DNA from 2 places in the Nocardioides sp. WG-D5 genome. Region 2 is predicted to be linked to the other one. Evidence: riboswitches for the same ligand, from Rfam matches in the RefSeq annotation. Region 2 holds a riboswitch; the other holds the start of a gene.
What was found. A riboswitch is a leader RNA that binds a small molecule or an ion and turns the genes downstream of it on or off. The one in region 2 is predicted to bind thiamine pyrophosphate.
Positions count from the first base shown of each region.

Region 1 (4,951 bases), 1.8 Mb from region 2:
GAGGACCGCTCGACCTGGTCCTCGGGCGTGATCGCGGCGGCGGCCCTGGCGACGGGGGTCGTGGCCGTACGCGTCATGATGGTCCGGTGACCGAGACCGCCCCCGCCAAGACCCGTTCCGGTCCGCACCTGGTCCTGCTGACCGTCTACGCGATCTTCGTGCTCGCCGCGGGCGCCCGGTCGCTGGTGCAGGTCCTCACCCGCTTCGACGAGGCCCCGATCGCCTACTCGCTCTCGGTGGTCGCCGCGGCGACGTACGTCGCGGGCTGGTTCGCGATCCGCCGAGCTGCGGCCGGGTCGGCGGGCTTCGCGAAAATCATGCTGTGGGTCGAGCTCGCCGGTGTGCTCGTCGTCGGTGTCCTGTCCCTGGTCGTCCCGTCCTGGTTCCCGGATGCATCGGTATGGTCGAAGTTCGGGAGCGGATACGGTTTCGTTCCTGCCCTGCTGCCGATCCTGGGCCTGCTCTGGCTCTGGAAAGGCCGAACTCCGGGGCCGACCGAAGGAGCCTGATGAGTCAGTCGACAGCCACCGCCATCTCGCCTGACTCGGGGGAGCACTGGTCCGCTCCGGGAGCATGGACGGTCGCCGACGGCGTACATCGGATCCCGCTGCCGCTGCCGATGGACGGGCTCAAGGCGGTCAACATCTACGTCCTCGAGGGCTCTGACGGCCTTTCGTTGGTCGATGGTGGCTGGGCGATCACCGAGGGGCGCGCCGCGCTGGAGAGTGGGCTGAAGAAGCTCGGCTTCGCGTTCAGGGACGTCCGGCGGTTCCTGGTCACCCACGTGCACCGCGACCACTACACGCTCGCCTCGGTGCTGGGTGAGGAGTTCGGCGCCGACGTGCTGCTCGGCGCCGGCGAACGGCCCACCCTCGAGCTCACCAACGGCGACCTCGACGGCTGGATCTCGACCGACCGCCTCCTGGCTCATGCCGGCGCACCCGAGCTGGCCGAGAAGTGGGCCGCCAACCCGCCTCCGCCGCCCGATCTCTCGCACTGGCGGATGCCTTCGCGTTGGCTGGAAGGGGACGTACGCCTCGACGTCGCCGGCCGCGACCTCGACGCCGTGCACACCCCTGGCCACACCCAGGGCCACTACGTCTACGCCGATCTAGCCGGCTCGGTCCTGTTCGCCGGCGACCACGTGCTGCCCACGATCACCCCGTCGATCGGCTTCGAGCCGGTCCCGGTCATCGACCCGCTCGGCGACTTCATGGCCTCGCTGACCAAGGTCCGCTCCCTTCCCGACCTGCAGCTTCTTCCCGCTCACGGCCCCGTCGCGACCTCGTCGCACGCCCGCGTCGACGAGCTCCTGGCCCATCACGAGACCCGGCTCGCCCAGTCGCTGGCCTCCTTGCGTCTCGGGCGACGTTCGGCCCTCGAAGTCGCCAACGACCTCGGCTGGACCCGCCACGAGCGCGCCTTCGCCGAGCTCGACTACTTCAACGCCGGCCTCGCGGTCATGGAGACCAAGGCCCACCTCGAGCTGCTGGTCGCTCGCGGTCTCGCGACCCGAGAGGAGACCGAGGCGAGCGTGCTGTTCGCCCCGGTCGACGCCGTCAGCGCCTGAGCCGCATCGGGGTGTGCGGGATGCCGTCCTCGAGGAACTCCTCGCCGTCCTTCACGAACCCGAACTTCGCGTACCAGCCGGCCAGCGGCGACTGGGCGTCGAGGACGATGTCGCGGTCGGTGACGGCCTCGACGGCGGCCTTCATGATCACGTCCGCCAGGCCCTGGCCGCGGTGGGTGGGGGCGAGGACGACGCGGCCGATCCGCCACACGTCACCGTCGTCGAGGATGCGGGCGGTGCCGGCGAGCCGGTCGCCGTCGGTCAGCACCACATGACGCGTCCCGGGCTCGAGGTCTCGGCCGTCCAGGTCGAGGTAGGGGCAGTCCTGCTCGACGACGAAGACCTCCTGGCGCAGCTGCCACAGGGCGTACGCGGTCTTGGGGGTGAGGTCGTCGAAGGACGAGATGGAGACGTCGGTCATGGGTGGATTCTCGCAAGCAAGTAGTGTTGCCCGGAACAGACAGGGGAGGCCGGGAGGCCTGAGAGTGCGGCGAACAGCGCCGCAGACCCTCCGAACCTGCTCCGGTTGACACCGGCGAAGGGAGTCAGAGTGCGCATGCGTACGCCTGCCATCACTGCCACTGCGATCACTGCGGTCTCGGCGCTGCTGCTGTCCGCGTGCGGGGGCACCCCCACGAAGCCGGACGCCGAGAAGTCGAGCGGCGCCGACGACAAGACCGTGGTGCTGCTGACCCACGACAGCTTCACGCTGCCGAAGGAGGTGCTGGCCGAGTTCACCGAGAAGACCGGCTACACCGCCGAGATCCGGCACGCGGGCGACGGCGGCGAGCTGACCACCAAGATCGCCCTGGACACCGGCAATCCCGACGGTGACGCGGTCTTCGGCGTCGACAACACCTTCGCCAGCCGGGCGATCGACCAGGGCGCGCTGGAGGCCTACACGCCGGAGACGGTCCCCGCCGGGGTCGACGAGTTCAACCTGCCGGGCGACGAGGAGCACTTCCTCACCCCCGTCGACAACGGCAGCGTGTGCGTCAACATCGACACCGAGTGGTTCGCGGCCAAGAAGCTGACGCCGCCGAAGTCGCTCGACGACCTCGCCGAGCCTGCGTACAAGGACCTGCTCGTGACCCCGGGCGCGGCGACGTCGACGCCCGGGATGGCGTTCCTGCTGGCGACCGTCGCCGAGTACGGCGAGGACGGCTGGGCCGACTACTGGGGCAAGCTGATGGACAACGGCGCCAAGGTCGTCGACGGCTGGGACCAGGCCTACTACTCCGACTTCACCCAGGGCGGCGGCAAGGGCACGCGTCCGATCGTCGTCTCCTACGACTCCTCGCCGGCCTTCACCGTCAAGGACGGGAAGACCACGACGGCCGCGCTGCTCGACACCTGCTTCCGTCAGGTCGAGTACGCCGGTGTGCTGAAGGGTGCCGACCACCCCGAGGGCGCGCAGGCGCTGATCGACTTCATGCTCTCCGACAGCGTGCAGGGGGCACTGCCGGAGAGCATGTACGTCTTCCCCGTCTCCTCCGACGTCAAGCTGCCTGCCGAGTGGGCGAAGTTCGCCCAGCAGCCCACCTCGCCGCTCTCCGTCGAGCCGAAGGAGATCGAGGAGAACCGGGAAGCGTGGCTGGCGACCTGGAGTGACACGATCGCGCAGTGAGCTCCACCCGTCGCGTAGGCACCCTGGTCGCGCTCGCCGCCCTCCCGGTGGCCGTGCTGGCGGTCTTCTTCGTCCTGCCGGTCACGGGGATGGTGCAGCGCGGACTGTTCTTCGGTGGCTCCTTCGACCCGTCCGTGGTGTCCCGGGTCGTGGGGCGCCCGGAGATCCAGCGGGCGCTCTGGTTCACGCTGTGGTCCTCGGGGCTCGCGACGGTGCTGAGCGTCGCCTTGGGGCTGCCGGCTGCGTTCGCGCTGCATCGACTGGCATTTCCGCTGCAGCGCGTCATCCGGGCCGGGCTGCTGGTGCCGTTCGTGCTCCCCACCGTCGTCGTCGGGGTCGCCTTCCGCGAGCTCATCGGCGAGGCGGGTCTGCTGGCATCTCTGGGTCTCGATGGCACGCCGACGGCGATCATCCTCGGGCTGGTCTTCTTCAACGCCTCGGTGGTGATCCGTGCGGTCGGGGCGGCCTGGGAGTCGCTCGACCCGCGACCCGGTGAGGCCGCCGCCGCTCTCGGGGCGTCGCCGTTGCGGGTCCTGCTGACGATCACCCTGCCCGCGCTGCGTCCCGCGATCGTCTCGGCGGCGTCGGTGGTCTTCCTCTTCTGCGCCACCGCGTTCGGGATCGTGCTCACCCTCGGCGGGGTGCGCTACAACAGCATCGAGACCGAGATCTACAAGCTGACCTTCACCCTGTTCGACCTGCCCGGTGCCGCGGTGCTGTCGGTGCTGCAGCTGGTGGTCGTCGTCGGGCTGCTGGTCGTGGCCGGTCGGCTGCGCTCGGTGCCGGATCCCGCGCAGTCGAGGGTCGTCGTACGCCGCCGCCGGGTCTCGCCGCGGGACCTCCCGGCCCTGCTGTCGACGTCGGTGCTGGTCCTGCTGGTGGCCGGGCCGCTGCTGGCGCTGCTGCTCGGGTCGCTGCGGGTCGACGACCGGTGGAGCCTCGGGAACTATGTCGCCCTGCAGACCCCCGGGTTCGACCCCCCGCTGCCGGTGCCGGTCACCACGGCGCTGATGACGTCGCTGGCGGTCGCGGTGCAGGCGACGCTGGTCGCGCTGGTGCTCGGGCTGCTGGTGGCCTTCGCGGTGACCCGTCGGTCCCGGACCCTTGCGGAGCGTCGGGTGCGCGCCGTGCTCGACGGGCTGTTCATGGTGCCGCTCGGGGTCAGCGCCGTCACGCTGGGGCTGGGACTCTATCTGACGCTCGGGTCGGGCGTCCTCGACCTCCGAGACGAGCCGTGGCTGGTACCGCTGGCGCAGGCGCTGGTCGCGTTGCCCCTGGTGGTGAGGACGTTGGTGCCGGTCCTGGGGTCGGTCGACGACCGGCTCCGTCAGGCCGCCGCGGGTCTCGGGGCCGGGCCGCTGCGCGCGGTGATGACCGTCGACGTACCCGCCGTCTGGAAGCCGCTCCTCGCTTCCTCCGGCTTCGCCTTCGCGGCCTCGCTGGGGGAGTTCGGCGCGACGTCCTTCCTCGTCCGCGAGGAGCGCCCCACCCTGCCCGTCGTCATCCTCCGGTTGCTGTCCCGTCCGGGCTCCGACAACTACGGCATGGCCCTCGCCGCCGCCTGTGTCCTCGCCGCCGCCACCGCCGTCGTGATGCTCCTCGTCGAGCGTCTCCGCGTCCCTTCGATCGGAGCACTGTGAACACCGCACCGCCGAAACCGCACCTTTGGGGGCCGAGTCCGCACTTGTGGCGGACGAAACGGCAGTTTGGTTCGCCAGAACTACCGATTCGGCCACCAAAACCACCGCTCCGGC
Region 1 is NZ_CM132928.1:2,632,920-2,637,870, reverse strand. It holds gene ACWZJV_RS12815 (hypothetical protein) at 1-90, shown strand, start outside; gene ACWZJV_RS12810 (hypothetical protein) at 87-509, shown strand; gene ACWZJV_RS12805 (MBL fold metallo-hydrolase) at 509-1,570, shown strand; gene ACWZJV_RS12800 (GNAT family N-acetyltransferase) at 1,560-1,991, opposite strand; TPP riboswitch at 2,023-2,131, shown strand; gene ACWZJV_RS12795 (thiamine ABC transporter substrate-binding protein) at 2,127-3,197, shown strand; gene ACWZJV_RS12790 (ABC transporter permease) at 3,194-4,837, shown strand.
Region 1: linked by a shared signal. The riboswitch ahead of ACWZJV_RS12795 (thiamine ABC transporter substrate-binding protein) and the one ahead of thiE (thiamine phosphate synthase) in region 2 are both predicted to bind thiamine pyrophosphate.

Region 2 (4,951 bases):
CTGCGAAGCGTCTCGAGCAGGCCTCCGGACGCCGTCGAGGACGTACGCCGCATCGACACCGTCACCAGACCCGGCTCGGCCGCGTCGATGACGTCCGGGAGCAGCGCCAGGTGGGGCAGGCCGCCGGTGCCGAGGAAGAGGCGCGAGGACAGCTCGCGGCCGGCGATCTTCAGCACGCTCATCCGCCCTGCACCGCCGTCACGATCTCGACGACGTCGCCGTCCCGGAGGCTGGTGGTCGCATGCTCGGCACGCGGCACGACCTCACCGTTGACCGCGATCGCGCTTCCCGCGCGCTCGTTCAGCAGGTCGACGATGCCTGCGCCGTCGGCGACCTCGGCCGGTTCGCCGTTGATCATCAGTCTCATCTGTCGGTCTCCTCGATGTTGCTTGACGGGCACTTCGTGGGCTTGTCGGGTGTTTCAGTGCCGGTCAAGCCCTGGGATCCCCGGTCGACCGGGGATCCCAGGAACCGGCGCGGATCCACCACGGGCTCCACCGCCCCGGTCTCGATGTGATCGGCGACCAGCCGCGCGACGAGCGGCGCGAGCAGGACCCCGTTGCGATAGGCGCCCGCGGCCAGCACGACCCCCGGCTCCTGGGTCGGGCCGACCAGCGGGAGGTTGTCGGCAGTCCCGGGGCGATCCCGCGAGGTCACCTCGACCACGCCGGCCCGGTCGAGTGCCGGCACCACCCGGCGGGCGGAGTCGAGCAGCCGCCAGACGCCCTCGACGGTCGGCAGCAGCGGCCCGTCGCGCTCCTCCGAGGTCGCCCCGATGACGACCTCGTCGCTGTCGGTCCGCGGCACCACGTAGACCTGCTCGCCGTGCACCCACGCCCGCACGGTCCGCTCCACCCGCTCCTGCGTCCGCACCCGCACCACGTCGCCGCGGACCGGGCGGATGAGGGAGGAGTACGGAGCGGGCAGCCGCGCGCCGGTCGCGACCACGGTCACCTCGGCGGCCTCCTCGGTCGGCTCGCGACCCACTCTGTCGCCGACCCGCGCGAGCAGCGCCGCGACGACGGCCCGCGGGTCGACGGAGTGGTCCTCGGCGAGGAAGGCGCCACCGGCGACCCGGCCGAGCCCGGGTTCGTAGCCGAGCAGATCCCTCCGCCCCAGCCGTTCGTAGGCGACCCCGGCGAGGTCGAGCACGGCGAGCTGCCGTTCGACCTGCTGGACGTCCCCGGCGTCGACACCGGCCAGCAGCGTCCCACGGGTGTGTACGGGCACCCCGAGCCTCGCGGCGAAGTCGGGCCACAGCGCCAGCGACGACAGGCACAGCCGGGTCAGCGACTCTTCTCCGTACCAGGCCTCGCCGGCCGGGCTGAGCATGCCGGCCGCGGCGTACGACGCCCCCGAGCCCGGAGACGGGTCGACCACCGTGACGTCGTGACCGCGACGGGTCAGCTCGTCGGCCACGGACAGTCCGACGATCCCGGCGCCGAGGATCCGCGCCCGCATCAGCCGACCGCTTTCACGAGCTCCTTCGCGGCCTGGAGTGGATCGGGTTGTCGCCAGAGCCCGCCGATCACGGCGACCCCATGGGCGCCGGCAGCGTGCACCGGCCCGGCGGACTCCGCCGAGATCCCGCCGATCGCGATCAGCGGGAGCACCCCGGCGGCGTCCGTGACGGCGGCGACGCCCAGCGGAGAGGGAAGCCCGGCCTTGGACGTGGTCGCGAAGACCGGCCCGAACCCGGCGTAGTCCGCGCCCGCCGCGGCAGCCGCCTCGACGGCGGCACGGTCCCGGCAGGTCGCGCCGATGACCAGCCCCGGAGCGACCGCGTCGGCGATCCGCCGGGCCTCGGCCACCGGCAGGTCGGAGGCGCCCAGGTGCACGCCGTCCGCACCGGCGGCGAGCGCCACGTCGAGCCGGTCGTCGACGACCACGCAGGCCTCGTACGTCCCGACCCGCTCGATCACGGCCGCCGTCAGCGCGAGCAGCTCACGGGTCGTCGCGGTCTTGTCGCGCACCTGGAAGCCGGTGACACCGACCTCCGCGAAGGCGGGCAGCAGCGCGAGATCATCGCGCGAGGAGACCAGAGCAAAAATATGTGGAAGAAGCACAACCAATCACTTCCTTCGCCGGCATGATCCGGATCAGGTGTAACGGTCGGAGCGGCTCCAGCTCCCTCTCAGCCCGCTGCCGCGGACTCCCGTGTGGACGTCTCCGACCATAGCGCGGATGTCTCGCGCGTGCAGCCTGATCTCAGACGGAGGCGCCCGGCGGCGTACGATTCGCTTCCGTGGCTGACGTTGAGTTCCGGTACTCCGACCTCCTCCCGACCGGCAAGGACGACACTCCTTACCGGCTGATCACCAGCGAGGGGGTGGAAGAGATCGAGGTCGACGGGCGCAAGTTCCTCAAGGTCGACCCCGAGGCGATCCGCCGGCTGACCGCCGAGGCGATGAAGGACATCAACCAGTACCTCCGCCCGGCCCACCTCAAGCAGCTCCGCAAGATCATCGACGACCCCGAGGCCTCCGGCAACGACCGCTTCGTCGCGCTCGACCTGCTCAAGAACGTGAACATCTCGGCCGGCGGGATCCTGCCGATGTGCCAGGACACCGGCACGGCGATCGTGATGGGCAAGAAGTCCGAGGGCGTGCTGACCGGCTCCGACGACGCCGAGACCGTCAGCCGCGGTGTCTTCGACGCCTACACCAAGCTCAACCTCCGCTACTCGCAGCTGGCTCCGCTGACGACGTACGAGGAGAAGAACACCGGCTCCAACCTGCCCGCGCAGGTCGAGATCTACTCGACCCCCGAGGGCGAGAACGGCCCGGAGTACAAGTTCCTCTTCATGGCCAAGGGCGGCGGCAGCGCCAACAAGTCGTTCCTGTTCCAGGAGACCAAGGCGATCCTCAACCCGGACAAGATCCTCACCTTCCTCGACGAGAAGATCCGCTCGCTGGGCACGGCCGCCTGCCCGCCGTACCACCTCGCCGTCGTCATCGGCGGGACCTCCGCGGAGTTCGCCCTCAAGACGGCCAAGTACGCCTCGGCCCACTACCTCGACAACCTCCCGACCGAGGGCTCGATGAGCGCCCACGGCTTCCGCGACACCGAGCTCGAGGAGAAGGTCTTCGAGCTGACCCAGTCCTTCGGGATCGGCGCCCAGTTCGGCGGCAAGTACTTCTGCCATGACGTACGCGTCGTCCGGCTCCCCCGCCACGGCGCCTCCTGCCCCGTGGCGATCGCGGTCTCCTGCTCCGCCGACCGCCAGGCGCTGGGCAAGATCACCCGCGACGGCGTCTTCCTCGAGCAGCTCGAGACCGACCCGGCGCAGTACATGCCGGACGCCGGGATGGCCGAGGAGATCTCCGCGGGCGAAGTGGTCGACATCGACCTCAACCAGCCGATGTCCGAGATCCTCGCGACGCTCTCCCAGCACCCGGTCAAGACCCGGCTCTCCCTGTCCGGCCCGATGGTGGTGGCCCGCGACATCGCGCACGCCAAGATCAAGGAGCGCCTCGACGCGGGCGAGGAGATGCCGGAGTACATGAAGAACCACCCGGTCTACTACGCCGGCCCGGCCAAGACTCCCGAGGGCATGGCGTCGGGCTCCTTCGGCCCGACGACCGCCGGCCGGATGGACTCCTACGTCGAGCAGTTCCAGGCCGCCGGCGGCTCCATGGTCATGCTCGCCAAGGGCAACCGTTCCAAGGTCGTCGCCGAGGCCTGCGGCACCTACGGCGGCTTCTACCTCGGCTCCATCGGCGGCCCGGCCGCGCGGCTCGCCCAGGACTGCATCAAGTCGGTCGAGGTGCTCGAGTACCCCGAGCTCGGCATGGAGGCGGTCTGGAAGATCGAGGTCGAGAACTTCCCCGCCTTCATCGTCGTCGACGGCGAGGGCAACGACTTCTTCACCGACCCCTCCGGCACCGCCACCGTCCCCCTCACCGGGATCAGGGTGCGGTCGAAGGAGCGCTGAGCGGACGCCCGCCGACGCTGAGCCTCGCCGAGGCGGGACGACCGGATAGGTTGATGGGCGCCGATCCCCGACGACGAGGAGACCCCCCATGCAGTGCCCCATCGACGGTGTCACCCTGGTGATGAGCGAGCGCCAAGGCATCGAGATCGACTACTGCCCGCAGTGCCGTGGCGTGTGGCTCGACCGCGGCGAGATCGACAAGATCATCGAGCGGTCCGTCGGCGCCCCGCAACCCGGTAGCTACCAGCAGCAGCCCCGCCAGGAGCAGCGCGACGATCGACGCTACGAGAAGCGGGAGTACGAGCGGCGGGACTACGACGACGACCACCGCTACGACAAGCGCCGCAGCCACCACCGCGAGTCCTGGTTGGGTGACCTCTTCGGCTGAGCCTGACCCAGCCCGGCCCGCCCGCAGAATCGCTAGACGTCGTTGTCGCGGCGGTTCTCGGGCGGCGCCTCGCTCGGTCCGGACCCCTTCGTGTCCGGGCTTCCAGACTCGGACTCGGGGTAACCCGCCGTCGAGTCCGCGGGCGCGATCGGAGTGTCGCCCTCGTCCTCGTCGAGGCGCTGGGTCTCGGAGACCTGCCCGGACTCGTCGGTGTACTCGGGGTCGTCGGGCCCCTCTGCTGGTAGCTGCTCGTGGCTCATGCCCCTGCGGTACCCCGTTGCCGGGCGAACCACTCCCGCCGGAGCAGCCCGAAGACCCACGAGTCCGAGACGTCGCCGTTCACGACGCAGTCCTCCCTCAGCGTCCCCTCCAGCTTGAACCCGAGCTTCTCCAGCACCCGGGCCGAGGCGGCGTTGCGAGTGTCGGCCTCCGCCTGGACCCGGTTGAGGTCGAGCGCGTCGAAGGCCCAGGTCAGCACGGCACCGGCGGCCTCGGTCGCATAGCCGTGACCCCAGGCCGCCTCGCCGAGGCAGTAGCCGAGCGAGGCGCTGCGGAACTCCGGGTTCCACGAGTTGAAGGTGCACCAGCCGAGGAACACGGAGTCCCGTTCGATGACCACCCGCACGCCG
Region 2 is NZ_CM132928.1:4,398,387-4,403,337, reverse strand. It holds gene ACWZJV_RS21225 (thiazole synthase) at 1-182, opposite strand, end outside; gene thiS (sulfur carrier protein ThiS) at 179-367, opposite strand; gene ACWZJV_RS21215 (FAD-dependent oxidoreductase) at 364-1,461, opposite strand; gene thiE (thiamine phosphate synthase) at 1,461-2,066, opposite strand; TPP riboswitch at 2,060-2,169, opposite strand; gene ACWZJV_RS21205 (fumarate hydratase) at 2,246-3,934, shown strand; gene ACWZJV_RS21200 (TFIIB-type zinc ribbon-containing protein) at 4,023-4,322, shown strand; gene ACWZJV_RS21195 (hypothetical protein) at 4,355-4,582, opposite strand; gene ACWZJV_RS21190 (GNAT family N-acetyltransferase) at 4,579-4,951, opposite strand, start outside.